Regions from separate parts of the Lysinibacillus sp. NPDC093197 genome, predicted to be linked through region 2. Evidence: predicted binding sites of a transcription regulator. Region 2 holds the regulator's gene; the other holds the start of a gene.
The links. The regulator Rex, encoded in region 2, represses fermentation and respiration genes when NADH is low (regulators of the CRP and FNR family bind a similar motif). The targets are predictions, from matches to a motif close to TTGTGAAATATTTCACAA.
Positions count from the first base shown of each region.

Region 1: the regulator Rex is predicted to act here: its motif matches at 3,332-3,349, upstream of ACIP9G_RS20820 (cytochrome ubiquinol oxidase subunit I).

Region 1 covers NZ_JBIVOH010000010.1:132,870-154,944, forward strand. The annotation lists gene rlmD (23S rRNA (uracil(1939)-C(5))-methyltransferase RlmD) at 1-367, opposite strand, end outside; gene cydS (cytochrome bd oxidase small subunit CydS family protein) at 577-699, opposite strand; gene ACIP9G_RS20815 (cytochrome d ubiquinol oxidase subunit II) at 712-1,737, opposite strand; gene ACIP9G_RS20820 (cytochrome ubiquinol oxidase subunit I) at 1,734-3,080, opposite strand; gene ACIP9G_RS20825 (diacylglycerol kinase) at 3,436-4,350, opposite strand; gene ACIP9G_RS20830 (thioredoxin family protein) at 4,528-5,088, opposite strand; gene gatB (Asp-tRNA(Asn)/Glu-tRNA(Gln) amidotransferase subunit GatB) at 5,257-6,684, opposite strand; gene gatA (Asp-tRNA(Asn)/Glu-tRNA(Gln) amidotransferase subunit GatA) at 6,686-8,149, opposite strand; gene gatC (Asp-tRNA(Asn)/Glu-tRNA(Gln) amidotransferase subunit GatC) at 8,174-8,461, opposite strand; gene ACIP9G_RS20850 (CamS family sex pheromone protein) at 8,797-9,933, opposite strand; gene ligA (NAD-dependent DNA ligase LigA) at 10,041-12,038, opposite strand; gene pcrA (DNA helicase PcrA) at 12,053-14,305, opposite strand; gene pcrB (heptaprenylglyceryl phosphate synthase) at 14,337-15,026, opposite strand; gene ACIP9G_RS20870 (YerC/YecD family TrpR-related protein) at 15,135-15,455, opposite strand; gene ACIP9G_RS20875 (DUF3048 domain-containing protein) at 15,472-16,524, opposite strand; gene ACIP9G_RS20880 (adenine deaminase C-terminal domain-containing protein) at 16,610-18,331, opposite strand; gene ACIP9G_RS20885 (hypothetical protein) at 18,633-19,073, shown strand; gene purD (phosphoribosylamine--glycine ligase) at 19,166-20,422, opposite strand; gene purH (bifunctional phosphoribosylaminoimidazolecarboxamide formyltransferase/IMP cyclohydrolase) at 20,688-22,075, opposite strand, start outside.
Region 2 covers NZ_JBIVOH010000013.1:1,256-11,088, forward strand. The annotation lists gene tsaE (tRNA (adenosine(37)-N6)-threonylcarbamoyltransferase complex ATPase subunit type 1 TsaE) at 1-164, shown strand, start outside; gene tsaB (tRNA (adenosine(37)-N6)-threonylcarbamoyltransferase complex dimerization subunit type 1 TsaB) at 161-868, shown strand; gene rimI (ribosomal protein S18-alanine N-acetyltransferase) at 861-1,313, shown strand; gene tsaD (tRNA (adenosine(37)-N6)-threonylcarbamoyltransferase complex transferase subunit TsaD) at 1,313-2,332, shown strand; gene ACIP9G_RS21850 (ABC-F family ATP-binding cassette domain-containing protein) at 2,799-4,742, opposite strand; gene ACIP9G_RS21855 (redox-sensing transcriptional repressor Rex) at 5,131-5,766, shown strand; gene ACIP9G_RS21860 (twin-arginine translocase TatA/TatE family subunit) at 5,883-6,098, shown strand; gene tatC (twin-arginine translocase subunit TatC) at 6,119-6,940, shown strand; gene ACIP9G_RS21870 (CPBP family intramembrane glutamic endopeptidase) at 6,979-7,743, opposite strand; gene groES (co-chaperone GroES) at 7,916-8,200, shown strand; gene groL (chaperonin GroEL) at 8,257-9,833, shown strand, end outside.

The DNA.
Region 1 (22,075 bases), on a different contig from region 2:
CCATCCCCTTCACTGGTAAAACGGGTGCGTCAATTTTGCCTAAGCGTTGCATAACATTCCGCACCATATTTTCCTTCCACTTTAACTGCCCCTCGTACGATAAGTGCTGTAACTGACAGCCACCGCATTGCTTAAAATAATCGCAAGGTGCATCTACTCGATCAGGTGAAGGTTGAATTATTTCTATCACTTTTGCAAATCCATAATTTTTTAACGTTTTTAAAACATGAATTTCTGCTGTTTCATTCGGTAATGCACCTTGAATAAATAATGGATAGCCATCAACTTTTGCGACACCATTGCCATCATGTGTTAAATCTTCTATATAAACTGTGAGTTGGTCATTCTTTTTTACGGGTGCTGACATTCGTACATCCTCCATTTCAATCTTCTTATTGTAGCATGTGATAGCGGAGGAAAAAAGAACAAGGCATGAATTTATCACGCTATTCTAGCTGTGCTAAAAAATAATGACCTGGAGCGACCACGACTCGCAATGTGAACGAGCTCCCCGTTTTCCTTAGCGTATCTTCAATTGATAGTTACCTTAGCCCAGACAGTGCTAAAAAAGAGTCGCTATTCGCGACTCTTTTCATTATTTTTCGTTACATAATCATCTTTTGGTGCCCACCAGAACATCACAATTATCCCGAGAATGACGACAATAAATGGTGCATAAAACATTAAAAATTTTTCCATCGCTATAACCTCCTATGCATGATGGTCTTCTTTCCCTGTCACATAATTTTTGTTGAATAAAAATAGTTTCAGCAATAAATATAGTGAAGGTAGAAGCAGGCATAATCCTAAAACAAATACGATAACTAATGCAATGGCCATTTGTGTGTTTGTAAAGCTATCATAAATCGTTAAATATGGATACAGTAAATATGGATATTGCGCGATACCGTAAGCAAAAAACGCTACTGCGAACTGAGCGATTAATAGTCCTACAGCAAGCCCATAATTTTTTCGCATCCATAACAATATGACAGTAATAATAAATAATACTGCGGAAATAGCAAACATCCACCATAAGTTGACCATATGCTGATAGCTTTCAGGGTTAATGGATTTCATTTCATACATAATCCCCAGTGCACTAATCATTAATGGTGCTGCCCAAATTAATGCATATTTTCGCATTAAATTTGTTGCCTCTACATCTGTTGCTTTATGTGCATACCACGTTAAAAATACTGCGGATATATAAAGAACAGCTGCTATGCTTAATACGACAATACTCCAAGCAAATGTACTCGTATATAGTGTCCAATAATTTAATACTGGTTGCCCTTCCACCATATCCACATAGCCGCCACCTGCAATAGCAAATACTACAGATAATGAGGCTGGTATAAGTAAACCTGTTAAGCCATATGTCAGAGAATAACCAACATGTCCTCGTGCGCCATACGATTCAAATGCATAGTACGAGCCACGAATCGCAAGTAACACTAATGAAATACTAACCGGCACAAGCAAAATTGTTCCATAGTAAAATGCCGTTTGAGGGAAAAATCCTACAATCCCAACAAAGAAAAACACTAAAAAGACATTCGTTACTTCCCATACAGGCGATAAATATCGTTTAATAATATTCGTTATAATATGGTTTTTCCCAATAAGGAGACTGTAAGCATTGAAAAAGCCTGCACCAAAATCAATGGATGCGACCATCACATAACCAAAAAGGAAAATCCACAATACTGAAATTCCTAATATCTCTAATGTCATATGATGTCACCGCCTTTTTCTATATTCCGATCTTCAATTTCACGCTCAATTGGATTCTTTTTAAACATGCGAATTAATACAACGGTACTACCTACTCCAAGTACCGCATAAACACCTGAGAATAACAGCATCATTAAATCCACATGATCGCTCGTTGTTGCGCCCTCTGGTGTTCGCATAATACCGTATAATATCCACGGTTGACGTCCAACTTCGGCAAGCCACCAGCCTGATTCAATCGCTATTATTGACAGTGGTGCACCTGCAACAATAATCCATCTAAACAACCGCGAATGAATAAACCGCCAACGACGTAATTTCCCTACTACATAAACTAAAGAAACTAATGCCATGAACATACCGATAAAGACCATCGTATTAAACAGATAGTGAATATAAAGCGGTGGTCGGTCTTCCTCCGCAAATTGGTCTAAGCCTATCACTTCTGCATTTGGATTATTAGCTGCTAGTATACTTAATGCATAAGGTACTTTAATGGCATACTTTACTTCCTCGCCATCTAGCACACCGAATAAAATAAGTGATGCTTTATCTGTTGTTTCAAAATGCCATTCAGCCGCAGCTAATTTTTCTGGTTGGTATTCCGCTAAGTATTTGCCTGAGAAGTCACCTATTATTGCAGCTGAAATTGATGTCACCAGACCAATCTTCATTAATAAAAATAATGATTTTTTATGATAAATATGGTCTGAGCCTTTAAGCATACGGTAGCCTGCAATTGCCGCCAACACAAATGCTGATGTCATGTAGGCTGTAACAAGCACGTGCGCTACTTTAGTTGGCATAGCTGGGTTAAACATTGCTAGAAATGGTTGAATATTAACGAGCTGACCGTCCACTATGTCAAAGCCTTGTGGTGCGTTCATAAAGGCATTCACGATTGTTATAAAAACTGCAGACATTGATGCACCTAAAGCAACAGGAATTAGAAGGAGCATATGTTTTTTCTGACTATCGAAACGATCCCAAGTGTATAAGTAGATACCTAAGAAAATGGCCTCAAAGAAGAATGCAAAGGTTTCCATAAAGAGTGGTAATGCTATAGTTTGCCCTGCGAGTTGCATAAAATTCGGCCATAGTAAAGATAATTGTAATCCGATAGCTGTACCTGTAACGACCCCTACAGCAACGGTAATGACGAAACCTCGTGCCCAACGTCGTGCCATTAAAATATAATGCTCGTCATTCTTTTTGTATCCAGTCCACTGCGCAATCATAATCATTAACGGCACGCCGACACCAATCGTTGCATAAATGATATGGAACGATAACGTAAGCTCCGTTAATGCACGACTCCAAAAGACTGCTGATTCATTAATCATCTCATTACCCTCCTAACTACCAAATATTCTTCCCAGTATGGAAAGTAGCATGATAATTGCAACACCGAAGCTTAACCAAATAAGCTTTCTTTCCTGTGACTTATACAAATTGCACCACTTCCTTTCCCTTATCCATACCCATATTTTCCACTATTTCAACGAAAAAAACCTTTATAATGGACCGAAACTTCGGCCTATTATAAAGGTTTCAAATTTTGTTCATTTAATATACGCATATTCGCCAAACATTTTTCTTAATTCGTTCACAACCCCAATTTATGAGGGGATTACAAACAAATAAGTGTAAATTTACAAAATTATTTACACTTATTTGTCATTGTTCCATAAGATTAATTTAAATCCGATCTTCCTCCCGAATATCTTCAATCGGTACAAAAATTTCAATATGGCGCTTCAAGTTTTCAAATGTTGCAGGTGCATCTCCACCATATTCGCCATCTAGATTTAAATGCACTTCGTTTTCCGTCGTAACTTTCACAACACTTGCCTTTTTATAAATAACACGATCATCCTTTAAATGTTCGCCTCGTAACGCCATTGCCGCAAGTTGAATAAATTCTGGAAGGCTCACTTTTTTCAATACTAATAATGTAAAGTAACCGTCGTTTATGCTCGCATCTGGTGCAAGCTTTTCAAAGCCGCCAACAGAGTTCGTTAAGCCACATAAAAACATCATTGCATCTCCATCAAATACTTCACCATCATATTCAATACGCATATGTGATGCCTTAATAGATGGAATCATTTCAACCGCTTTTAAATAGTAAGCTAACTGCCCTAGCATTGTTTTCATTTTGCTTGGCACTTCGTACGTTAGCTCAGTAATACGTCCCCCAGCAGCGATATTGATGAAATAGCGTTCTCCATTTAACAATCCAACATCTACTGGTAAGGTATCGCCTTTAATAATAATATCAACGGCTTCATCAATATTTCGTGGAATATGGACGGCACGTGCAAAATCATTCGTTGTCCCCATTGGAATTAAGCCAATCTTCGGACGTTTTTCAAATTGCCCGACACCAGAAACAACCTCATTTAACGTCCCATCTCCACCAACTGCTATGATAATATCAAAACCACGTTCTACTGCGTTTTTTGCTGCTTCTATAGCATCGCCTTCACAAGTCGTTGCGTGACATGATGTCTCATAGCCTGCTACCTCTAGTTTCTCCAATACTTCTGGTAAATGCTTTTTAAACGCTTCTCGCCCAGATGTAGGATTATAAATGATTCTTGCTCGTTTCATAACATACCTTCCTGCTTCATAAGATTCTAATACTTTCAACGAATAAACCATTGAAATGTTGCACTGATGATTAATGCGAAGTTCTACGCCTTGCAAAACAAATTACACCATATGCTTTCAATACGCCCGTACGAGCGCGTATTGTACGTTACACCTTTGACTAAGCCAATTGCTCCATTATTGTAATGCTGCTGTTACATGTTTTTTGAAATCTTCGTATACATATGTCCAATTTGCTTTGTTCGTAATATTATCTTCACGTATTTCAGTGTAAAGTGCTTTTTGTGCTTCCTCAAAAGTTGGATCTTCTTTGTCTGGTAATGTAGCTCTTTTCTTCACAACAATATCCTGTAACTCAGGCGCACGTGGTCCCCATTTACCGATAACTTGACCTGATTCATTAAGTAAAATATACATAGGAATTGCACGGCCACCGTTTGTTAAGTAACGGTCGATTAAATCTGTATCTGCATCGCGTAAAACGGTGCGCATATCTAATCCAGCTGCCTCTGCAACACGGCGAATAATTGGATTATTTAACATCGCATCTCCGCACCAATCTTCAGTAATTGTTAAAATTTTAGGTTGCTTGTCTTTTAATAAAGCGACAAAACCATCGTTCATTGGCACTTCAAAGCCATCATAAATACGGAAGCTATCTTCTTTAAGCGTTGTCATGTTTTCCATATATTGTTGAATTGAAATGGCTTCTTCAAAATATTGTTGTTCAGTTTTCATATACTTATCCCCTTTTTAAATGAAGTGTTTGTTCTATTCTATATTTTGCTATGAATACTCTTTTTAGACAACTATTTAGTGTTACGATTTGTTAGTATGTACAATTTTTACATTTAAAAAGCCAAGAAAGTGAATACACTCTCTTGACTCATCGAAATATCAAAAAAATTAGCGTTTTGCAATTTCTTGTTGTAATAATTTGTTGACCATTGGTGGGTTCGCTTGGCCTTTTGTAGCTTTCATAATTTGTCCAACTAAGAAGCCAATTGCACGATCCTTACCATTTTTGAAGTCTTCGATCGATTGTGCATTGTTATCTAATACTTCTGTTACGATTGCTAATAATGCACCCTCATCAGAAATTTGAACTAATCCTTTTGCCTTCACGATGTCATTAGCTGAACCACCGTTTTCGACTAACTCAGTAAATACTTTTTTACCGATTTTAGAAGAAATTGTACCGTCTGTAATCAATTTCACCATGCCTGCTAGGTTTTCTGGAGTTAACGCAGTATCTTTAAGATCTTTTTGTTCAGCATTTAAATATGCAGAAACATCACCCATCAACCAGTTTGCAGAAAGTTTTGCATCTGCTCCTTCAGCTATCATCGCTTCAAAGAAATCAGAAATTTCTTTAGAAATAACAAGAACGCCAGCGTCATAAGGTGTTAATCCTAATTCTTCAACATAACGTTTTTTACGAGCATCTGGAAGTTCTGGAATCTCTGATTTTACGCGCTCTAACCACTCATCATCGATTGACAGACGCACTAAATCTGGCTCTGGGAAGTAACGATAATCATCTGTTCCTTCTTTAACACGCATTAAAATAGTTTTACCTGTTTTTTCGTCAAAGCGACGCGTTTCTTGATCAATCACGCCACCTGACAGTAATACGTCCGCTTGACGTAACTCTTCGTGCTCAATACCACGACGTACGTAGTTAAATGAGTTAAGGTTTTTAAGCTCTGTTTTTGTACCAAATTCTTCTCGGCCATATGGGCGAATTGAAATGTTGGCATCACAGCGTAGTGAACCTTCTTCCATTTTACAGTCTGAAACATCTGTATATTGAATAATTGATTTCAATTTTTCAAGGTAAGCATACGCTTCATTTGCTGTGCGAAGATCTGGCTCAGAAACGATTTCTACAAGCGGTGTACCTTGACGGTTAAAGTCCACTAATGAATGGTCACCAGCATGAGATAGTTTACCAGCATCTTCTTCCATATGAAGGCGCGTAATACCGATACGTTTTGTGTAACCATCTACTTCAATATCAATCCAACCGTTTTTACCAATTGGCTTATCGAATTGTGAAATTTGATATGCTTTCGGATTATCCGGATAGAAGTAGTTTTTACGGTCAAATTTTGTTTCTTGCTCGATTTCCATGTTTAGTGCAAGAGCTGCACGCATTGCGAAATCTACAACATTTTTATTTAAGACAGGAAGGACACCAGGATAACCTAGGTCGATTACTGTTGTATTTGTATTTGGTTCAGCACCGAAGTGAGCTGGCGCTGGCGAGAAGATTTTTGAGTTTGTTTTTAACTCAACGTGTACTTCTAAACCAATGACTGTTTCAAAGTTCATGTTATTTTCCCTCCCAAATTTGAGGAACTTCTTTATGGAACGCAGTAGCTTGCTCGAACGCATGCGCTACACGGTAAATTGTTGCTTCATCGAAGTATTTACCAATGATTTGCAAGCCTAGTGGTAGACCGTTTTCAAAGCCACATGGAATTGAAATTGCTGGCACGCCCGCTAAGTTCATAGGAATTGTTAAAATATCGTTGGCATACATCGTCATTGGGTCATCAACATTTTCACCAATTTTAAATGCTGGCGTTGGTGCCGTAGGTCCAATGATTACATCAAAGTCTTCGAATACTTTGTCGTAGTCTGCTTTAATAAGTGTACGTGCTTGCTGTGCTTTTTTGTAATAAGCGTCGTAAGTACCAGCGCTAAGTGAATAAGTTCCTAGCATGATACGACGTTTTACTTCATCACCAAAGCCTTGTGCACGTGTTTCTTTGTAAAGGTCCATTAGGTTATTAACGTTTTCTGCGCGGAAACCGTAACGGATACCATCAAAACGAGAAAGGTTTGATGACGCTTCAGAAGAAGAAAGGATATAGTACGCTGCAAGTGCATATTTAGAATGAGGAAGTGATACTTCTTCTACTGTCGCACCTAAGCCTTTTAGTACTTCTAGTGCATCAAGTACTGATTGACGTGCCGCTTCGCCAACACCTTCACCTAAAAATTCCTTTGGTACAGCAATACGTAAACCTTTTACATCGCCAGTCAGTGCTGCTGCGAAGTTTGGTACTTCTACATTTGCTGATGTTGAATCATTAGTGTCTAATCCTGAAATAGCTTCTAGTAAAAGCGCATTGTCTTCAACATTACGTGTAATTGGTCCGATTTGATCTAACGAAGAAGCGAATGCCACAAGTCCAAATCGAGATACACGACCGTATGTAGGTTTCATCCCTACGACACCGCAATATGCTGCTGGTTGACGGATTGAACCACCTGTATCTGAACCAAGTGAGAATGATACTTCGCCTGCTGCTACTGCTGCCGCAGATGCACCTGAAGAACCACCTGGTACGTGATTTAAGTTCCATGGATTTTTTGTTGTTTTATAGAATGAGTTTTCATTTGAAGAACCCATTGCAAACTCGTCCATGTTCAATTTACCGATTGTAATCATGCCAGCTTCGCGTAGCTTATTAACGACTGTCGCATCGTAAATTGGCATAAATCCTTCAAGGATTTTAGAAGCACAAGTTGTTTCTAAGCCCTCTGTTACGATATTGTCTTTTACACCAATAGGAAGACCAAAAAGTGGTCCACGTTCTTCAAATGGCACTTTGTCCATTTCAGCTGCTTGTGCAGTTGCTTTTTCTTCGTTTGAAGCAAGGAATGCTTGTACATCGCCGTCAAGCTTTGTTACGCGTTCATATGCTTCTTTTGTTAAGTCAGCGATTGTTAGGTTACCAGCTTTAATTTCAGCTTGTAGCTCCTTTGCTGAACGTTCAAATAACGTCATGAGGAATCCTCCTATTTTTTAGTATTACATGATAGCTGGTACTTTTACTTGACCATCTTCTTGTTCTTTCACGTTTAACATCATTACATCACGGTCTAGACCTTTTGTTGCCACATCTTCACGCATTACGTTTACCAATGGTAAAACGTGTGTTGTTGGTTCAACATTTGTAGTATCTAACTCGTTTAGTTGCTCTGCAAAGTCAGTAATTTTCCCAAGTTGCTCAGCAAATTTTTCCGCTTCTTCTTCTGTAATTGCAAGACGTGCTAAATTCGCAACGTGCTTAACTTCTTCTTTTGTTAATTTTGCCATTTTTTACACCTCCGAATACGATCCAATTCATTGTTTTTGTTGATAACAATAGGGTTGAATAAAGTTAACCATGCCAATAATCATAACATTTTTCCTATTAAAAATCACAACTTTCACCAAAAATACAGAAACTTTCACTACTATAACAAAGTGTTGTCCAAAGATGTCTTCTTTTGTTGAACGTAGCTATAATTGTTAACTGATCTGGATTTCAGAAAAGCTTTACGAACCATTACTTACGTATGATGTACATTGTCCAAATTCTATTAAACGAACACTTATTGGATTTAAGTGCGATTATACATAAAAATAGCCAGCACAAGGCTGACTATTTTTTACTCATAAACGTGTACATACGGGTCTTTATCATTCGCTTCTTTCATAATTAAAGCCTCTGGACCATTAATTGAAGTAATGCTCACTTCGACATTTATATTATCAAATTGATTAATTAGGGCGCCCGTTAAATATTGTGTAAAGCCTATAATTTCAGCAGTGCCGAAAAATTGAATTGGAATTTCAATTGTTAGCTTTTGTATTTTTTTATTTTGATAGAAGCCTGTGCCAATAACACTTGTATAGTTAGAAAAATATTTATCGACATCTTGTTTGAAGTTTTTGAAGTTATTACTAACATCTCGATAAGTATCATGTGTATCATCTGTTGGGAACATCACATATTCTTCGTCAAGAGGTTGCCAATCGCCAATATCATTTTGCCCCTCTTTTGCAACACCATAAGTAAAATACGTACCTGGAATAATTTCATTGCGAGCCTGCTGTTTAAACAACCCAACGACTATCGGTACATCTTTTAATTCATCACGTGTACGCATACGGGAAACAATTTCAGCCGCCATTTTTTTGCCTTGCTCAACAAGAGCAGACTCAGGAATAGGCTCCTCGTAATACTCACCATATTTTTCTTTTTGATAATAATAGATAGAATTTAAAGATAGCCCTATTGAAATACCAGCTAATTTCACCTTATTATCATCCGTTTTCTTTAAATAATTTTGCTCAACAATATGAGATAAATAAATAGGTGCTTTTGTTGCACGTTCTTCTGGTGTCATAGCATCTGTTGTTGGAGGATTTAAACCATCCTCCGTTTGTGAACTACGTGCTAGCCAAGAGCTTACAGTGCTTTCAGCTAAATATTGGCCTTCTTGGAAGTAATAATTTTCAGTGTCAAACTCATTTTGAGAAAGACGCATTAATCCTGTTTCTACTTCCTTCATATCATACTTCGTGTAAATATTCGAAACGACTAACCCACGGCTTGCACTTTCTTTATATGGTATTAGTGTTTTATAGAAAGATTCATCAATCTGTAGACTAGGAATAATCGTTGTTTCCGCTTTTTCCTGTTGCGTTTCCTGTGTAAGCTCTGTCTCCTTCTTATTCGAAGGCACACAGCCGACTAGCATTGCAGCAGCTACAATTGCTGGAATGAGTCGAAATGACTTCATTATTTTAGTACCCCTTTACTAATTATCAGATTCACCTTTGACAAATTTTCTATACCGCTCTCATTTAAGAGCAAACATCTGCCAGTGCTATATCTTTTACGTATTGTTTAAGTTAGTTGCTCAATTAGGTCGTCTTCATTCCAAACTTCAATACCTAATTGTTCTGCCTTTGTCAGTTTAGACCCTGCATCCGAACCTGCAATAACAAGATCCGTTTTTTTACTGACACTTCCTGTGACAATTCCACCTAACTCTTCTATTTTCGCCTTTGCATCGTTCCGTGTCAATTGCTCAAGTTTACCAGTTAGCACGATTGTCTTGCCTGCAAATGGATTGTCACCTACGACTACCTCTACCTTTTTGCCTTTATAGGTCATATTGACACCAGCCTCAGCAAGACGCTGAATAACAGCACGTGCATCTTCATTGGCAAAATACTCAACGAGGGAAGATGCCATTTTATCGCCAATTTCATGAATTGCTATAAGCTGCTCCTCAGTTGCAGCCATTACCGCTTCCATCGTCTCAAATTGCTCTGAGACAATCTTTGCCGCCTTCTCGCCAACATGTCGTATCCCTAAACCAATGAGTAGACGTTCCATTGAATTGTCCTTCGATGCTTGAATAGCATTCACTAGGTTTGTAGCTGATTTTTCGCCCATACGTTCTAGCTCGACTAACTGCTCTACTGTTAACTGATATAAATCAGATACATCATGAATTAAATCTGCACGCAACAGCTGCTCAACAACCTTTTCACCAAGTCCGTCAATGTTCATGGCGTTACGGGAAACGAAGTATTTAATGCTCTCAGCAATTTGTGCAAAACATGCTGGATTTACACAACGCAGGGCAACCTCTCCCTCAATTCGAATAAGCTCACTATCGCAAACAGGGCAATTTGCTGGCATTTCATAAGGAATGGAATCCTCTGGACGTTGCTCTAGTAATACACCAACTACTTGTGGGATAATGTCGCCCGCTTTTCGGATAATGACTGTGTCCCCAATTCGAATATCTTTATCACGAATTAAATCTTCGTTGTGTAAAGATGCTCGTTGCACAGTAGTTCCCGCTACTTGTACAGGTGTTAAAATCGCCGTTGGTGTCACGACGCCTGTTCGACCTACTGTTAAATCGATATCAAGCAACGTTGTTACAACTTCTTCTGCAGGGAATTTGTAGGCAATTGCCCAACGTGGACTTTTTGCTGTATAGCCAAGTTCATCCTGCTGCGCAAAACGATCGACTTTGATTACGATACCATCTATTTCATAGGCTAAATTCGGGCGATTTTCTGTCCACGTTTCAATAAAGGACAAAACCTCTTCAATCGAAGCACAGCGTTGACGTTCTTTATTTGAAGGGAATCCAAGCCCTTCCAAATAATCTAGCATCTCGCCATGCCCATCAATGCCGTACGCTTCACCATCTCCTCCAATTGCATAAATGAAGGTTGATAGTTGACGACTTGCTGCAATTTTTGGATCTAATTGACGTAATGAACCAGCAGCAGCATTTCGAGGGTTTGCAAATAATTCTTCACTATTTTCAGCGCGCTGTGCATTTAATTTTTCAAACGACTTTTTAGGCATATATGCTTCACCGCGCACTTCAATCGTAATTGGTTCTTTTAATCGAAGTGGCACAGCACGAATTGTTCTTAAATTTGCTGTAATATCCTCACCAATAACGCCATCACCGCGTGTTGCTCCTTGGACAAAAACACCATTCTCATATTTAAGAGAAATCGCTAGACCATCTATTTTTAGTTCGCATACATAGGAAAAGTGATCTCCGATTGCTTGACGAATTTTACGGTCAAACTCGCGCAAGTCCGCTTCATTAAATGCGTTGGACAGACTTAGCATCGGATAATCATGCGTCACTTTTTTAAATCCCTCTATGACAGCACCGCCGACGCGCTGTGTCGGTGAATCTGGGTAAATTAGTGAAGGATTTGCCTCTTCTAATGCAATGAGTTCGTGTAATAGTTGGTCATATACACTATCTGCAACAAGAGGATTATCTAGCACGTAATACGCATGCCCATATTCATGCAATAATTTATTTAACTCCGCTATGCGCTGTTCAATTTCGTTCATTTAAGTTCCTCCGCTTACGCTTTTTCAATAGGTGCAAATTGCGCTAGTAATCGCTTAATACCAATTGGTTGTGGAAAAGCGATATCTAGTTCTGTACTATCACCCTCACCTTTTACGCTAACAACCATACCTGTTCCCCATTTTTTATGAATCGCTTTATCTCCAGCTTTCCAACCAAATTGGTCACCTCCAGTTGCTTGCAGGCGTGCCGTTGCTGGTTGTGTATGCTGTTGCGAGCCAAGTGTCCTCTTTTGATAACCACTTGCCGAACGATTACTTGAGCCAAATGGAACTTCAGGCTTTGGACCACCTTTTGAGATGGATTCTAAAATATCCTCTGAAATTTCACGTAAGAAACGGGAAGCATTGTTAAAGCTTAAACGACCAAAAATCGTTCGAGATTGCGCACATGTTAAATACAACCGTTCCTCTGCACGCGTAATGCCGACATACGCGAGACGTCGTTCCTCTTCCATTTCATCATTATCATCAAGAGAACGAGAATGTGGGAAAATATTTTCTTCCATGCCAATAATGAAAACTATAGGGAACTCTAACCCTTTAGCAGCATGCATTGTCATTAAAATGATATTGCCTTTAGATGCATCTTCCTTATCAAGCGCATCAATATCTGCAATTAAAGCTAAATCTGTCAGGAAGGCAATTAAGCTCTTATCTTCGCTACGTTCTTCAAACGCTTTTGTCACAGATAAAAACTCTTCAATATTTTCTAAACGACTTTCCGCTTCAATGCTCTTTTCATTTTGTAACATCGCTCGATAGCCTGATTTCTCAATAACTTGCTCTACGATTTCTGTTACGGACAAGTAATTTTGCATTTCAGTAAAGCCTTTAATCATCGCATAAAAATGTTCTGCTGAAGCAGCGGCTTTCCCTGTTAATCCCATAAACACAAGATCATTCATTGCATCAAAAATAGAGCGATCCTGATCGATTGCATAGCGTGCCATTTTTTCGAATGAGGTTGCACCAATACTACGCTTCGGTTCATTGATAATACGCGCAAGCGATAAATCATCGTCATTGTTCGCAATGAGACGCAAATAGGCTAATAAATCCTTTATTTCTTTACGATCATAGAACTTTGTACCACCGACAATTTGATAAGCCATATTAGACTTAACTAACACTTCCTCCATTACACGAGACTGTGCATTCGTGCGATATAAAATGGCAAAGTCATCAAATGAACGATTTTCCTTTTCCATCAACTGTTGAATCGTTTGTACGACAAACTGTGCTTCTTCCTGCTCATTATAAGCTTTGTACAAAGCAATCTTTTCACCATGTGCATTTTCGGTGCGCAGCTCTTTTGGGTAACGGCTTGTGTTATTTTGAATGACGTCATTTGCAGCTTGAAGGATGCGTTTTGTTGAGCGATAATTTTGCTCTAGCATAATGACTTTCGCATTCGGATAATCCTTTTCAAAAGACAGGATGTTCCCAATATCTGCGCCACGCCAGCGATAAATTGATTGATCCGAATCCCCTACTACGCAAATATTTTTAAATTTCTTCGCTAGTAATTGCACAAGTAAGTATTGGGATTTATTCGTATCTTGGTATTCATCAACATGGATATATTGAAATTTATTTTGATAAAATTCAAGCACTTCAGGTACTCGCTTAAATAATGTAATCGTCGTCATAATCAAGTCATCAAAATCAAGTGACTGATTGCGACGTAATCTTTTTTCATATCCTTTATAAACACGAGCAACCGTTTTTTCATAAGGATTTTGTTCATTAATTTGCCCTGCATATTCATCGGCAGTTATGCATTCGTTTTTTGCTGAGCTGATTGCATTTAAGATTGCCCGAGGTTCAAAACGCTTAGGGTCAATATTTTCATCCTTCAAGACATTTTTTATGACAGAAAGTTGGTCAGTAGAATCTAAAATCGAGAAATTACGCGAGATGCCAAGCTGCTCAATATTACGTCGTAAAATGCGTACACACATCGAGTGAAATGTTGATACCCACATGCTGTCGCCAGTACCATTTCCGAGAATACCATCTATACGCTCACGCATTTCACGAGCTGCTTTATTCGTGAACGTAATGGCTAAAATCTTCGAAGGGTATACTTCTTTTTCTATGATTAAATACGCAATACGATGCGTTAATACTCTTGTTTTTCCCGAACCAGCACCTGCCATAATTAGTAATGGCCCTTCTGTTGCTTTCACTGCTTTTTCCTGTTCAGGGTTCATACCTACTAATAAGTTTTTTGTTAAATGCTCCATTTCGCACCACCTTACAAACGTTTGTTCCTAATTATATCGCATTTTTTACGGCCTTAACAGTCGCAAGTGCAGCTTTTAAATCTTCATAAATAATATTTCCTACAACGACCGTATCAGCAAACTGTGCCATTTCTGCGGCTTGCTTTGTAGAAGTTATGCCACCACCGTAAAATAGCTTTGTATTTTGCAATTCATTTTTCACAGCACGTACCATTTCAATGTCGCCATATACACCGCTATATTCTAAATAAAATACAGGTAGCTTAAAGAAATTTTCAGCCATGCGCGCATACGCAACAACATCATCCACTGATAAATCTGTCTTTGCTTGTGTTACTTCTGCAACTTTACAATTTGGATTTAAAATACAATAACCTTCAGCGACTAACTCATCCCATACCATAATGTCTCCGTATTCTTTAATCGCCTCATGATGCAAATTTTTAATCCATTTCGGGTCATCACTATTTAATACCGTTGGAATAAAATAATAGTCATAGCCAGGTGTTACTGAATCAATCGTTGAAATTTCAAGCGCTATTGGTACTTCAAAGCGACGTACGCGGACAAGTAAATCTAAAACACCATCTAATGTTACCCCATCTGTTCCACCAACTAAAATGACATCTGTTCCAGATTCACAAATTTTTTCTAATGCTTCATCCGATATATCCTTTGCTGGATCTAGCTTGAACACATGTCTCCACTGTAAATAATCCATCTATTTTACCACCTATCATTTTCTATCTACTCGTTTACAAGTATAGCTTATGACTCTCGACAAAAAAATAAAAAAGCTGAGCAGAAACTCTACCCAGCCTCTTATCTACTATTCTTTTGGTGCTTGGAATGGCTTTTCATCTGGATACAAACGACCTAACATTTCATCATATGTATCATTTCCATAATCAAAGCATCGACGTACACGAGAAATCGTTGCTGTACTTGCCCCAGTCTCCTTTTTAATGGATTCATAGGTTTTCTTTAAACGTAATAAATGCGCTACCTCAAATCGTTGTGCTAGCGATTGAATCTCACTAATCGTACATAAATCATCAAAAAATTTATAGCATTCTTCAATGTCCTTCAGTTCTAATACTGCTTTAAATAACTGATCTGTTTGATGCCCTCGAATTTTTTCGATTTGCATGCAGTTTTCCTCCCTCTTACGGCTGCGTTTTCACCATTGCTTCTAACCCTGGTGAAGCTGGTACGAAATGAACCCATGTCTTTCCTGGAACTAGCTTCACAAGTTCACCAGTCTCTTCGACAGCCGTTGGTAATCCATCGATATTAGCCCATTTTACTTCTCTTAAATAACCATTTTGAAATACATACGCATTTCCACCAGAGGTTAAATCAATATCTTGGCGACCTACATCATCAATTGTTTGATGCTTCATTTCAAAAAATAAAACATTTGCAAATGTTAATGCTTCACCTGTCAACATATCCTTTGTTTCTACGCCTGCCGATTGTCGACCATAACGATTTGTTTCATGATCATATACATAGGTGTTGTGGAAAGAATTACTATTCCCATAGTAAATGTCAACTTGACTTGTTTCAACGCCTATTTTACCACGTTCATCGGGTTCATAAAAAGCCTGACGCACTTTTTCACTGTAATTCATTGAAGCGCCTACTTTTTCAGCACCATTTAATATATTTTCAGAAGTTATATAGGAATTGTGTGGGGCTACACGATCGTTAGAACGTTTAAATAGTGTGCCATCATAGTTCATCCCATTAATATTATCAACAACATTATTGCTAAGCATCGTTTTCGCCTCTGGACTATAGCCGTGTGCTACATAAAATGCACCAAGGCCCTTCGCCATATCAATAAAATAAGAACGAGCACTTCGGACCGGTCCAATATTTTCTGGTAATTCACTTTGATAGACTGCTAGGAAACGAGTGACATTTCCTTCTGCTAGCATTTCGTAAATAATATCTGCTGCTGCCAATCCTGATTGAGGACGAGCAGCAGGATGATTGTTAACAGTCACAATAATTGGACGCTGCGTCACTTCTTCTTTGACAGCCTCTCCCGTTAATGGGGCCACAATTATTTCTTCCTTCACAGGCTCTTCAATAGCTGGTTCATCATCTATTTTAGTTACGTCCTCTTCTGGTTCAGAGGTATCTTTAGAACATCCGCCGATAAACAAAGCGCTAAATGCTAGGCCAACTAGTAGTTTCTTTGATTTCAACACTTGCATTACTCTCCTTTAGTCAATACCGCCTCGATGTAAAAGTGTATGCTGCTGCTCTGGCGCTACAAAAAATGTGCTACTACACCTAACGCATAACTGCAGGTAATAATAATTTATTCTTCATTACATCGAAAATTCCTTTAGGTGTAATTCGAATATACGGTAAATGCGTCGATTGTAAAAATAGTAAAGTATAAATAGCGTCGCCTAGACGATAACCACGTTCTGCTAATGCTTGCTTTAAGGCAAGCTCTTTTACTGTAAGCTCCTCCACATCGCCTTGATATAGAAGACCACCAATTGCTAGCGGAACGGATGCGACAACTTCTCCTTTTTCTACAAGGACAATACCCCCACGCATAGCCTTCATCTCTTCAAACGCTTTAAGCATATCGTCTTTATTTTTCCCGATAAGCAAAATATCCCCAGTGTTTGAATATGACGATGCAAAGCCTTGAACATTTGTTGCAAATCCTTTAATCATCGTATTAACATGCCAGTTTCCACTTCGGTTAATGAGCATTAAATAGCTTTCATCATGGTTTGCAAGCTGTCCTTCTCTTGTGATTAACGAATTATAAGGTTTTGTAATAACATCATTTACTAATTCAATCCCAAAAGGCATTGAAAATTGGAAGTCATGGGAAGTTAGTGAAAAATCCAATTCAAATGATGGAATTGCTTTATAGTCGATTGCATTAAAGCGATGCACTCGTTCGCCATCACGTTTTAACCAAACACCTTTTGACAGTACACTTTCTGGAACTGGATGCCATTCATCTTGCAAAATATTAAGAGAGGCAAAGCGACCAGTCGCAATAAAGCCATGTAAGTTTGACATATTGTAATAACGCGCAACATTATATGATGCCATTTGGTAAGCATCTATTGGTGAGACACCTGCATCTAAAGCGACTTGAATACATTTATCCATTACGCCATCTTGATGGAATGAAGGCGTTGAGCCATCAGTTGTCATCATTAGATGGTCGAAAATAGGTAGTTGTTTTTCTACGATTCCTTTTAATAGATTCGGTAAATCAGGGCGGATAGAAGAATGACGAAGCGTTACTGCAAAACCTTGCATAATCCGTCGCTCTACTTCTTCCACCGTCATCGCCTCATGGTCGCCATCTGCACCAAGTAATTTCATACGCGCTAAAGTGCGTTCTGAAGCACCTGGGAAGTGGCCTTCAATCTTTTTGCCATGCGCCTTAGCCATTTGCATGCGATATAACATTAAATCATCACCATGCAATAATTTTGGCCAACCAGTTAGCTCGCCACCTAACAATACATCATCACGTTGTAACCATTCTAAAATAGAAGTATTTGAAAAAATTTCTTCTTCCTGTTCCATTTCAGTCTGTGAGTCAAACCGCGCCCACCAATAAAAAGAGAACGGTAACTTCTTTAACTCATCTAATATTGAAAACGCTTTCTTGTTCTCTAAAGATAATACAAAACTTAAATTATCTGAGATAAAAGCGGTAGTACCTAGTTGCCCACAAAAATCAGCAAAAGACTGTGGATGGTACAACTGGAACGGATGAACATGAGGTTCAATATAACCTGGAACAATCGTTTTATTCGTACAATCAACAATTTCTGTGCCTTCTATTAAAGGTGGCATTCTATCCCCTGCATAAACAATACGGTCTTCTGAAATCCAAATGTTTCCTACCACCCATTGCTTTAACATGCTATGTAAATAACGCGCATTTTTCAAGACAATATTAGGCGATTTTTTGCCATCTATGACAGCTATATGTTGACGCAATTGCGAAATTCTCCATGTTGGATCCATGTAAATCGCTCCTTCCTAATTTGCGTAAAATTTCATTGTGTAAATCCTACTTGAATTCACATACTACTATTGCATAAGCGCTTATTTGTTTTCATTGCGCCTTTTGCGTAATGATTCGCATTTTGAATAGGACTCGTTATTTGACGCCTTTCAAAATCCGTGCCACATATCCTCTTTACTAAAAGACGATAAAATAATGCTGCTTTATGCAATCATCTTGTTTCAATCGTAACACAGCACTTTCATAAAGCAAAGTGCACCCCGCTTTATTTTTTCCACTATGACTAAAGGAGGAAATTATATGATGCAACAAGCAAATCTAAGTGATAAAAATGCCTTTTGCCGCTTTGCCCTTGGGACAAGTATGACGGCGTTTGGTATCGCTAAGGTATCTAGAAATCCTAGCTGTATGAAAGGACGACTTATGATTGCATTAGGAGCCATGAAAATGGCTGAAGGTATTTTTAAATATTGTCCTTCGAAGGCAATGTTGAACACAAATGTGGAAAATGCCATGAACACCTCTATGCAAAGTATGTTCAGTGGACAAAATTCTATGTCTTCTGAACAAAATTCTATGTCTTCTGAACAAATCAGTAAACTTATGAAGGATTTCTCCTCTGCTATTACTGGAAATTCGTCAGAACTAACAGCAAGTTTTAATTCATCTGACACCAGCACTTCAACACAAAATTCCTCAGACAGTAAAAATTCTACAAATAAAGCACAAAATCCTTCTTAGTCAAAGAAGCCGTCTCAATCAACATGAGACGGCTCCTTACTTTTTTAGAGAAATGATATGTCTATGAAAAATAATTATTTCAAGTAAAACTGTTATTTAAATGTACGCCAGCCGATATCTTTGCGGTAGAAAAAATTATCCCATTCTGCTGTTGCGATACCAGCATAAACTTTTTCTTGTGCTTCCTGTAAAGAAGATGCTTTAGCAGCAACAAGTAAAACGCGCCCGCCATTCCCTACAAACTTTCCATCTACATGCTTCGTACCTGCATGGTAGACTGCATGGGATGCAGATAATGCTTCTAAGTTCGGTAAGGCATTTCCTTTTCCTACATCACCAGGATAACCTTCAGCAGCAATGACAACACCTAACATAGCTTCGTTTGACCATTGCAAATCAAATGGTTTTTCATCCATTAATGCGCTCATAAACGCACCGAAATCGGATTTCATGCGTGGTAATACGACCTGTGTTTCTGGGTCACCAAAGCGGGCATTGAACTCGATTACTTTAGGGCCACTTTTCGTTAAAATAAGACCTGCATATAAAATGCCAGTAAATGAGACCCCATCTGCTTCCATGCCTTTAACAGTAGGTTCAACAACTGTTTGATACGCTACATCTACTACATCCTGTGAAATTTGTGGAACAGGTGAATATGCACCCATTCCGCCAGTATTTGGTCCTTTATCGCCGTCATATGCACGTTTATGATCTTGTGCAATGACCATAGGATAAATTTGGCCCTTGTGAACAAAGGACATAAAGGAGAACTCTTCACCATCAAGGAATTCTTCAATGACAACACGAGATGAAGATTCACCGAAACGTTGATTACCAATCATATCTTGCACTGCTTCAATCGCTTCTTCTTCCGTCATTGCTACAACAACACCTTTACCAGCTGCTAAGCCGTCTGCTTTAATAACGATTGGTGCTCCTTGTGCTTTAATATAGTTAATCGCTTTTTCTGCTTCTGTAAACGTCTCGTGGGTTGCTGTTGGGATATTATATTTATTCATAATATCTTTCGCATATGATTTGCTACTTTCAATTTGTGCAGCTGCTTTCGTCGGACCAAATACGCGTAGACCACGATGTGTAAAGAAATCCACGATTCCTTCTGCTAGTGGTTGCTCTGGACCAACAAATGTTAAATCTACTGCATTTTCTTTTGCAAATTGTGCAAGACCTGCAAAGTCCATTGTATCAATAGCAACAACCTCTACATCTTCTCGCATACCGTCGTTACCTGGTGCAACGAATACTTTTTCTACGGACGGAGAAATGCTAAATTGTTTGGCAATTGCATGCTCACGACCGCCACTTCCTATTACTAATACGTTCATAATTAGTGAATCCTCCTCTTTAAAGGTAAGGACTGTCTCATAAATCGCTCCACACTTTCTAGAAAAGTCCACTTCGCTTTCCGCGGCACAGTATTCGTTACTTGCTGTTTAGTGCGTCATACCGTCTTGTGCTGTTTCTGCTTAAGTCGACTTGTACTTGGATATGAAAAAATAGCATACTAGAAACACGTCCAGTATACTATTTTTTTCTATTAGGACAGACCCTTTGTTTTTTATCTATTTGTAAATTACTGCATATCGACTATTAATGCTTGAAGTGACGTACACCTGTAAACACCATAGCAATGCCGTATTCATTTGCTTTATCAATTGAATCTTGGTCTTTAATAGAGCCACCTGGTTGAATAATCGCTGTAATACCTGCCGCATGCGCAGCCTCCACAGTATCACTCATAGGGAAGAATGCATCAGATGCAAGTGAAGCACCTTTCGCCTTATCACCCGCTTGCTCGAAAGCGATTTTTGCAGCACCTACTCGGTTCATTTGGCCAGCACCAACACCCAATGTCATTTGCGAATCTGTTACAACGATTGCATTTGATTTCACATGTTTAACTACAGACCAGCCAAGTTGTAATGCTTCCCATTCTTCCTCAGTCGGTTCTCTGTCTGTTACTACTTTAATGTCAGCGTCTGCAAAGCCATAGCTATCTGGCTCTTGTACAAGTAAACCACCTTCAACAGAAACAACGTTAAATTGATCTTTTTTAGCTTGCTCAAATGGAATTGTTAGTAATCGAATATTTTTCTTTTGTGTTAAAATGTCTAATGCTTCTTGAGAGAAAGCAGGTGCAATAATAATTTCTAAGAAAATATGGCTTAACTTTTCTGCAGTAGCCGCATCTACTTCCTGATTCAATGCAATAATACCACCGAAAATTGACGTAGAATCAGCTTCATATGCTTTATCAAAAGCTTCTTCTAGTGTTACGCCTGTACCAACACCACAAGGGTTCATATGCTTCACAGCAACCGCTGCAGGCATTTCAAACTCTTTTACGATTTGAAGTGCCGCGTTTCCGTCTTGGATGTTATTATATGATAATTCTTTTCCGTGCAGTTGCGTTGCATACGCCAATGAGAAATCAGAACCAAGGCGTTTTTGATAAAATGCTGCTTTTTGATGAGGATTTTCGCCATAACGTAAGTTTTGTTTTAACTCGTAAGTAAGCGTTAAGCTTTCAGGAAATGCTTCTTCAGTTAAATGATTCGAAATATAAGAATCATAAGCTGCTGTGTGACGAAAGACTTTTGCCGCTAGCTTACGACGTGTTTCAATTGTTGTAGCGCCAGTTGCTTTCAGTTCTTCTAATACTGTTGCATAGTCATTGCTATCTACAATAACTGTTACGTATTGATGGTTTTTAGCAGCAGAACGTAGCATAGTTGGCCCACCAATATCAATATTCTCGATGGCATCATCCCATGTTACATTAGGCTTTGAAATTGTTTCAACGAACGGATAAAGATTAACACATACAATTTCAATTGGTTCAATGCCGTGCTCATTCATTTGTGCTTGATGAGAAGCATCATCAAATTTCCCTAATAGTCCACCGTGAATCATTGGATTTAAAGTCTTCACACGACCATCTAAAATTTCTGGGAATTTTGTTACTTCATCCACTGCTG
Region 2 (9,833 bases):
GTGATGCGGTATCCGTTATTGAGTGGGCACATTTAATTGAACCAGATTTACCTAAAGAGCGTTTAGCAATTGAAATTTACCGTGTTAGTGAATACGAACGACGATTTGTGTTAATGCCTTATGGCAAGCGATATGAAGCAATATGTGAGGAGCTAATGAGATGATTTGGTTAGGAATTGAAACAGCGAATGCGCCACTTTCTGTTGCAGTTGTTAAGGATGGAAAAGTGTTGGCAGAGGTTGTACAAAATATAAAGTTAACGCATTCTGCAGGTGCAATGCCAGCAATTGAAACGATACTAGCTAATGTTGGTGTAAAGCCAAATGAGTTAGATGCAATAGCTGTATCAGAAGGGCCAGGGTCATATACAGGAGTACGAATTGGTGTAACGCTTGCTAAAACATTAGCATGGACATTACAGAAGCCATTAGTCGGTGTTTCAAGCTTAAAAGTATTAGCAGCAAATGCAGCGCTTTTTGATGGACTAATATGTCCTATATTTGATGCACGTCGTGGCAATGTATACACAGCTGTCTATAAAGGGTCGAAGTTGGATGTAGTTATAGAGGATTATCATGATCATATTGAAGGACTGTTGGCCCATTTGAAGGCTTTAGATGCACCTATTTTATTTGTAGGAGTAGATGTCGATCTATTTTGGGATAAAATTGTTGAAGTCCTTGGACATAATGCGTATCGTGCACCTCTTCATGAAGATTTGCCACGTGCGAGTGCAGCGATTAGTTTAGCAAGCACAGCGAAATTACCGAGTCTAGAGGAAGTCCATCATTTTACTCCGCAATATAAACGTATTGCTGAGGCTGAAGCAAACTGGTTAAAAGAGCAAAAGGAGAAGGCACATGAGTAGTAATGTAATGTATCGTAAAATGGTATCAGAGGATGTACCAGCGGTTTATGCGATTGAACTTGCTACATTCCCGACGCCATGGACATTGGATTCTTTTTACTATGAGATGCATGAAAATCAATATGCACACTATGTTTTAGCAGTAGATGAAAACAATAGCATAATAGGTTTTTGTGGAATGTGGATGGTCATAGATGCGGCTCAAATTACAAATGTGGCTGTTACCGAGGCAGCTCGTGGTCGTGGAATTGGAGAAGGCTTAATGCGGGAAGCGATGCGTATTGCACGGGAGCATGGAATGGACGTTATGAGTCTAGAGGTACGTGAAACGAATACGGTGGCACAAAATCTTTACCGCAAGCTTGCCTTCCAAGATGGTGGCATACGTAAAGGTTACTATACAGATAACGGGGAGGATGCCCTAGTCATGTGGGTGAATTTATAATGGAAAATCGAATTATTTTAGCAATTGAGTCCAGCTGTGATGAAACGGCAGCGGCTGTTATTCGTAATGGTTCTGAAATTGTTTCAAATGTAGTTGCTTCACAAATTGAGAGTCATAAGCGTTTTGGTGGCGTAGTACCCGAGATTGCATCACGTCATCATGTAGAGCAAATTACGGTTGTTATTGAAGAGGCGTTAAAACAAGCAAATATGCAGCCATCTGATTTAGATGCAGTAGCTGTTACAGAAGGCCCTGGTCTGGTAGGGGCACTGTTAATTGGCATTAACGCAGCAAAAGCGTTTGCCTTCGCAAACAATGTACCGATTTTGGGCGTACATCATATTGCGGGTCATATTTATGCCAATGCACTTGTCCAACCAATGGAGTTTCCACTAATAGCCCTTGTTGTATCAGGGGGACATACGGAGCTTGTTTATATGAAAGAGCATGGCTCATTTGAAGTGATAGGAGAAACGCGGGATGATGCGGCAGGAGAAGCTTATGACAAAGTTGCACGCGTGTTAGGCTTACCGTATCCAGGAGGTCCTCGTATAGATCAGTTAGCACATGAAGGTCAAGAAGCCGTAGCTTTTCCACGTGTATGGCTTGAGGAAGAATCCTATGATTTTAGCTTTAGCGGTTTAAAATCAGCAGTAATTAACTATAAGCACAATATGGATCAACGTGGTGAAGAGATTTCTCCAACAGCTGTTGCAAAAGGCTTTCAGGAAAGTGTAGTTGAAGTACTAACTGCAAAAACATTGCGTGCAGCGCGTGAATATAAAGTTAAGCAAGTAATCGCAGCAGGTGGTGTAGCTGCTAATAAAGGTTTGCGTACATCCCTTGAGGCGGTATTTTCTAATGAGGGCATTCCCTTTTTTGTACCACCATTGAAATTATGTACAGACAATGCAGCAATGATAGGGGCTGCTGCAACCCCGATGTTTGAAGCAGGTGTTCGTGGAAATATGATGATGAATGGTCGACCTGGTATGGAATTGAAATCGTGGGTTGAGTAAGCACTTGAATGAGATGGCTCAGAGTTTTAGCTGAGTCGTCTCTTTTTTTATTTTTATAAAAATATTATGGTATATAAAATCACGAATAATGCTAGAAAATATATACCTATATTAGAAAAATAAATAATTGACAAATTTTTCAGAAAATTATCCACAGGAAGTGTGAAAAAAGTGCATAAAAAAACTGCGAACATTCGTACTTATGCACAAATTGTGGATAACTTGTGTATAAGTTGTGATTATTCTATATATAGTAGCCCATTTTACACAGAACGATGTGGATTAAATAATTTGAAATTGTGGACAGTGTGGAAAAGTCTGTTGATATGTTGGTATTACTAGTTTTATAGTGTGTATAAAGTTGTGGGCATTTTTTGTCGAAAAATAGCACTTGACCAATATATATGAAAAATAAAGGCGAGTAAAGAAAAAAGCCATATGACATAGCATATGGCTTTTTGAGATTTTATAAAATAATATTTTCTAGTTCCTCATTTAGTTCGAGCCATTCCATTTCAATGACTTCATGCTGCTCTTTAATAGTAGCTAATTCACCTTGTAGTTGTGAAATTTTCTCATGGTCAGTGAAAATTTCAGGATCACAGAGAGCTTCTTCTAAACGAGCGATTTCTGTAGCTGCCTTTTGCATGTTGATCTCTAATTCTTCTATTGAACGTCTAATTTGCCGCTCACGTTTTTTTGCCTCTCTATCTATTTTGGAAGTAGAGGTCTTTTCAGGAGCTGTTGCTTGTATTTGTGGTTGAGAAGCAGCCTTCATTTGAGCAATTTCAAAAAGTTCCTGTTTTTTCTCAAGATAGTAATCGTAATCACCTAAGTATTCAAAAGAACCTTCACCAGATAGCTCAACAACTTTCGTTGCAATTCGATTAATAAAATATCGGTCATGTGATACGAAGAGGAGCGTTCCAGGATAATCAATTAAGGCATTTTCCAACACTTCTTTACTATCTAAATCTAAGTGGTTGGTAGGCTCATCGAGAATTAAGAAATTCGCCTTTTGCATCATTAATTTTGCCAATGCTAATCGAGCCTTCTCACCACCAGATAAAGAATTGACGGCTTTATCTACATCTTCTCCACTGAATAAAAAGCGACCAAGTACAGTGCGAATGTCTTTTTCGTTCATTAATGGCCATTCATCCCATAATTCTTTTAAAACGCTTTTATTGCTAGAGAGCTTTGCCTGTTCTTGGTCGTAGTAGCTAATTTGCACATTGGTACCATAACGAATGTCCCCTGCAAGTGGGGATAAATCTTTGACAATCGTTTTTAATAATGTCGATTTACCAACACCATTTGGTCCAACTAGTGCAATGCGATCTTCACGAAAAGCTCGTAGTGTGATGCCACTAGATATTTGCTTGTCACCGTAGCCAACAGCTAAAGAGTCAATAGAGAGCACATCATTGCCACTTTGTCGCTCTATCGTAAAGCCAAAGCTAGCAGATTTTTCGTTACCGTCAGGAGAGTCCATCCATTCCGTACGTTCGAGCATTTTGCGTCGGCTTTGTGCCATTTTGGTCGTAGAGGCACGGGCTATATTTTTTTGAATAAAATCCTCAAGCTTTGCTTTCTCATCTTGCTGGCGTTCAAACATTTTTACATCGCGCTCATAGTTTTTCGCCTTTTCATCTAAATAAGCACTGTAGTTTCCAGTGTATTTCGTAACGCGATGACGAGAAACTTCATAGACGATGGAGACAACTTGGTCTAAGAAGTAACGGTCATGTGAAACGATTAAAATAGCGCCTTCATAGCCTTTTAAATAAGTCTCTAACCAAGATAGCGTTTCAATATCTAAATGGTTTGTAGGCTCATCGAGAATTAATAAATCTGGCTTACTTAATAGAAGCTTTGCAAGAGCTAAACGAGTTCGTTGACCTCCTGACAATGAGCTAATTGCTTTTTCATAATCCTCTGGGTAAAATTGCATACCATGAAGAACAGAACGCGTATCAGATTCGTATTGATAGCCTCCTGCATCTTTAAAATCATGCTGTAATTGGTCATATTCGGACATAACCTTTGCATACATTTCTGGATTTTCGTAAACCGCTGGATCAGCCATTTGTTGCTCAAGGGAGCGCAATGTCTTTTCCTGTCCAAGAAGCGGTTCGAAAATTGTCATCATTTCGTCCCAAATTGATAAAGTTGAGTTTAGACCCGCATGTTGTTCTAAATAGCCAACTTGAACGCCTTTTGGAATAATAATATCGCCAGAATCATATGACAATTGACCAGCGATGATTTTTAGTAAAGTGGATTTACCAGCCCCGTTACGTCCGACTAATGCTACACGATCACGGTGTTGAACTTCTAGTTTGACACCACTTAAAATTTCATCTGCAATAAAGGATTTATATAGTTGATTGACTTGTAATACAATCATTCTTGACACCTCAATTCTTTCTTAGTGTAAAGGATGACGGAATTGCTTGCAATGTCAGTGCTTTACTTATTCTAAGCTGTCATGTAAGATTGAAACGATTTCTCTTTAGTTAGTGGCGTAAAACACGCCGTTAACTAAAGGGAAATCCTCCACTTTTATAAGTGGGTGATGAATATGATATGCATTGAACTCAGTGTGGGTTGAAACCCGTCTGAATCAAGTTAGCGGCCCAGCGGATGTCATAGATTTTATGAGAAGAATTTCAAGCATGCTCAAAAAATTCTAGATGCATGTACGCTGAAAAGTAATTGATTCATATAAGCATGTTTCAAAATGAGTATTCAAATACGCTTAGGTGAATTTGATGTGTTTATAAGGAGGAAAAAGTTTGAAACAAGAAGTAAAAATTCCACAAGCCACAACTAAAAGACTTCCTCTTTACTATCGATTTATCCAAAACTTTGCGCAAGAAGGAATGGAACGTATTTCATCGAAGGAATTGAGCGAGGCGATGAAAATCGATTCTGCAACGATTCGTCGTGATTTTTCTTATTTCGGTGCGCTTGGCAAAAAGGGATATGGCTATGATGTTCAGCATCTATTGAAGTTTTTTAGCCAAACACTTGATCAGCATGAGACAACAAAAGTAGCGTTAATCGGTGTGGGGAACTTAGGGAATGCATTTTTAAAGTATAATTTCCAAAAAAATCATAACACTCATATTGTGGTTGCATTTGACTCAAAGGCACCAAAAGAAGGGAAAATGATAAGCAATATTCCCGTTTATCATCCTGATTTATTAGAAGAAAAGTATGCTGAATATGGAGCAGACCTTGCTATTTTAACAGTATCTTCGCGCTCTGCTCAGAAGATGGCTGATCGATTAGCAGCAATGAATGCAAAAGGCATTTTAAACTTTACGCCAGAGCGTATTACCGTACCAGATACTATGAAATTATTAACGATAGATTTGTCGGTAGAATTACAAGCGCTTATTTATTTAATACGAAATAGCGATAAATAAAGGTATTCACAAATTTGTAAACTGTTACAATTGATGGTGTTTAAACTATTGAAATAAATTCGCCAAACGAAAATATTTAAGTTAAAATGATATATATATAAGAGGAGGTGGCTGCAATGGTTGTGCACTTAAGTGCTTTTACACCAGTTAGCCTAGTTATTATCGGTGTGGTTGCAATTCTAATATTCGGACCAAAGAAATTACCTGAGCTAGGTAAAGCAATGGGTTCTACACTTCGTGAATTTAAAAATGCAACAAAAGGTCTAGCTGATGACGATGACGATACAAAAAAGAAAATAATTGAACATAAAGAAAATGATAACGTTAAGTAAGTTAAGGATGTCTAGTTAATATGAATCCAAGAGAATTAACAGTCGTAGAGCATTTAGAAGAACTAAGAAAACGGCTCTTTATTTGCGCTGTTTTCTTTGTTATTGCACTTATAGTTGGCTTTTATCTAGCCGAACCATTAATTAAACATATTCAATATAGTAAAGAAGCAGAGCAACTAACTTTAAACGCGTTTAAAGTGACTGATCCCCTTGTCGTATATTTGCAAGTGACAGTCATTATAGCGTTTGTTATAAGTTCACCGTTGCTTCTTCATCAAATTTGGTTATTTATTACACCAGGTTTACATGAGACAGAACGTAAGGCTACTTTAAAATATATTCCATATTCGTTCTTTCTATTTTTAGCAGGAGCTTCATTTTCTTATTATGTTTTATTCCCATATGTCATGCACTTTATGATGGGCTTATCTGCGGATTTAGAAATCAAACAAACAATTGGGATTAACGCATATTTTTCATTTTTGTTTCGCCTAGTCATGCCGTTCGGAATCATTTTTCAATTACCTGTTGTGACATTATTTTTAGCACGTTTAGGTATATTAAATCCTGAATTGATGGTGAAATTCAGAAAGTATGCATATTTTGTGTTAATCGTTATTGCAGTATTTCTTGCACCACCAGACTTTATTTCAAACGTTATCGTAGCAATTCCGCTATTTGTAATTTATGAAATTAGTATTATCATTGCACGCAGAGGCTATCGTAAGTTTTTAAAAGCCGAGGCATTACTTTTAGAGGAAGAGCGTAAAGAAGCAGAACGCGAGCAAGTTGAGCGTTTGTTAGCTGAACAACGACGACAAATTGAAGAATTAAATGACTAATAAAAAGAGCTAGATGTTTTCCACATCTAGCTCTTTTTTTATTGCATTTTTTGCAGTTCATCTAAAAATTTTTGCAACGGTTCTGCGTTTAATTGTACAAGTGTAACGAAGCCGTTCAGCATGACATGCGCAATAATTGATGTCCAAATCCTTTTTGTTTTATGGTATAAGAAAGCAAAGATTAAACCACAAATCGTATATAACAGAATATGTGAAAAATCAAAATGAATTAGCGCAAAGAAAATGGCACTGACTATGGCTGCCACCCAGAAGTTCGTCGTTTGGACAAGCGAGCCGAAAATAACACGACGGAAGACGAATTCCTCTAAAATTGGGCCAAATACAACTATCGCTAAAATGGCAATTGGAGCACCTTTTGCTATCGCCACAATATCAGCTGTGTTTTGTGAGCCACCCTCGATTCCGAACACAGCCATCTCAATAGCTGCACCAATCATTTGCCCGAAGAATACAAGGAAGAAACCTAACACTCCCCACACGATTGTAAGTGGAATAGTCTCCTTTTTACCTTGATAGATATCCCAAAACGATTTATCGCGAGTAGTTAAAATCAAACTTAAAATCAATGCAATGGCAAAGCTGAGTGCGATATACCAGCCTTGTGTAATAGGGGCCGCTTGTGCATGAGGTAAACCCGTTGTACTCATCACAAATTTATGAAACGGTAAAAGTAACCACTTTCCTGATAATTGCATGACAATGTAAATGATTAAAACATAGAGAGCCGTTTTTTTATGCTGTACGTTTTTTAAAGTATTATTCACAGTCAAAATCCTTTCCATTCATAAGCTACCTTTCTATTGTAGAGGAATATGGAAAGAAAACAAAATTTTTCGTAGTTCTGACTTGCAAAAAAACAGTTGATTGATTATCATAATAAATGTATTAGCACTCGTTGATATAGAGTGCTAATAAACTTTTAAGAAATATTTAATTAATAGGAGGTTGTTTCACTTGTTAAGACCACTAGGAGATCGTATTGTCATCGAACTAATCGAGGTAGAAGAAAAATCTGCATTTGGAATTGTACTACCAGACTCTGCAAAAGAAAAACCACAAGAGGGTAAAGTAGTAGCAGTTGGGACAGGTCGTATATTAGAAAACGGACAACGTGTAGAGCTTGACGTTAAAGTTGACGACCACATTATTTTCTCTAAATACTCAGGTACAGAAGTTAAATATGAAGGCAATGAATACTTAATCTTACGTGAAAGTGATATTCTTGCAATTATTGAATAATAGTTATTATATTAATTAGGCTTAACGAATATTCCATTTCAGGAGGGTAAATTCAAATGGCAAAAGATATTAAATTCTCAGAAGAAGCTCGTGCATTAATGCTTCAAGGTGTAGATAAATTAGCAAATGCAGTAAAAGTGACATTAGGTCCTAAAGGTCGTAACGTCGTATTAGAAAAAAAATTCGGTTCACCATTAATTACAAATGATGGTGTAACAATTGCAAAAGAAATTGAACTTGAAAATCCATATGAAAACATGGGTGCAAAATTAGTAGCAGAGGTTGCTTCTAAAACTAATGAAATCGCTGGTGATGGTACAACTACTGCAACAGTTCTTGCACAAGCGATTATCCGTGAAGGTCTTAAAAACGTAACAGCTGGTGCAAACCCTGTAGGAATCCGTAAAGGGATCGACAAAGCGGTAGCAGCAGCTCTTACAGAATTACATGCTATTTCTCGTCCAGTAAGCAATAAAGAGGAAATCGCACAAGTTGCGGCAATCTCAGCAGCTGACGACGAAGTAGGCCAACTAATTGCAGAAGCAATGGAACGTGTTGGTAATGATGGTGTTATTACAATTGAGGAATCTAAAGGTTTCACAACTGAATTAGATGTAGTAGAAGGTATGCAATTCGATCGCGGTTATGCGTCTCACTACATGGTAACAGATACAGATAAAATGGAAGCGGTTCTTGATAACCCATACATTTTAATTACAGATAAAAAAATTACGAATATCCAAGAAGTTTTACCGCTATTAGAACAAGTGGTACAACAAGGTCGTCCACTATTAATGATCGCTGAAGATGTTGAGGGTGAAGCTCTTGCAACACTTGTAGTTAATAAACTACGTGGTACATTCAATGCTGTAGCAGTAAAAGCACCAGGCTTCGGTGACCGTCGTAAAGCGATGCTTGAAGATATTGCAATCTTAACAGGTGGTCAAGTAATTACAGAAGAATTAGGCTTAGATCTTAAAACTGCTGATATTACATCATTAGGCCGTGCTGCGAAAGTTGTTGTAACAAAAGACTATACAACAATCGTAGAAGGAGTTGGCGGTACAGAAGCAATCGAGCGTCGTGTCGGCCAAATTCGTGCACAGCTTGCTGATACAACTTCAGAATTCGATAAAGAAAAATTACAAGAACGCCTAGCGAAATTAGCAGGTGGTGTAGCAGTTATTAAAGTTGGTGCTGCAACAGAAACAGAATTAAAAGAACGCAAACTTCGCATTGAAGATGCATTGAACTCAACACGTGCAGCAGTAGAAGAGGGTATCGTATCAGGTGGTGGTACTGCACTTCTAAATGTATACGCAGCAGTTGAAAAAGCAGCTGATGCAGTTGAAGGCGATGTAGCAACAGGTGTGAAAATTGTTCTTCGTGCATTAGAAGAGCCAGTTCGCCAAATCGCAAACAATGCAGGTCTTGAAGGTTCAATTATTGTAGATCGCCTAAAACGCGAAGAAATCGGTGTTGGTTTCAACGCAGCAACAGGCGAGTGGGTAAACATGATGGAAGCGGGCGTAGTAGACCCAGCAAAAGTAACACGCTCAGCACTACAAAATGCAGCATCTGTAGCAGCTCTATTATTAACTACTGAAGCTGTTGTAGCAGATATTCCAGAACT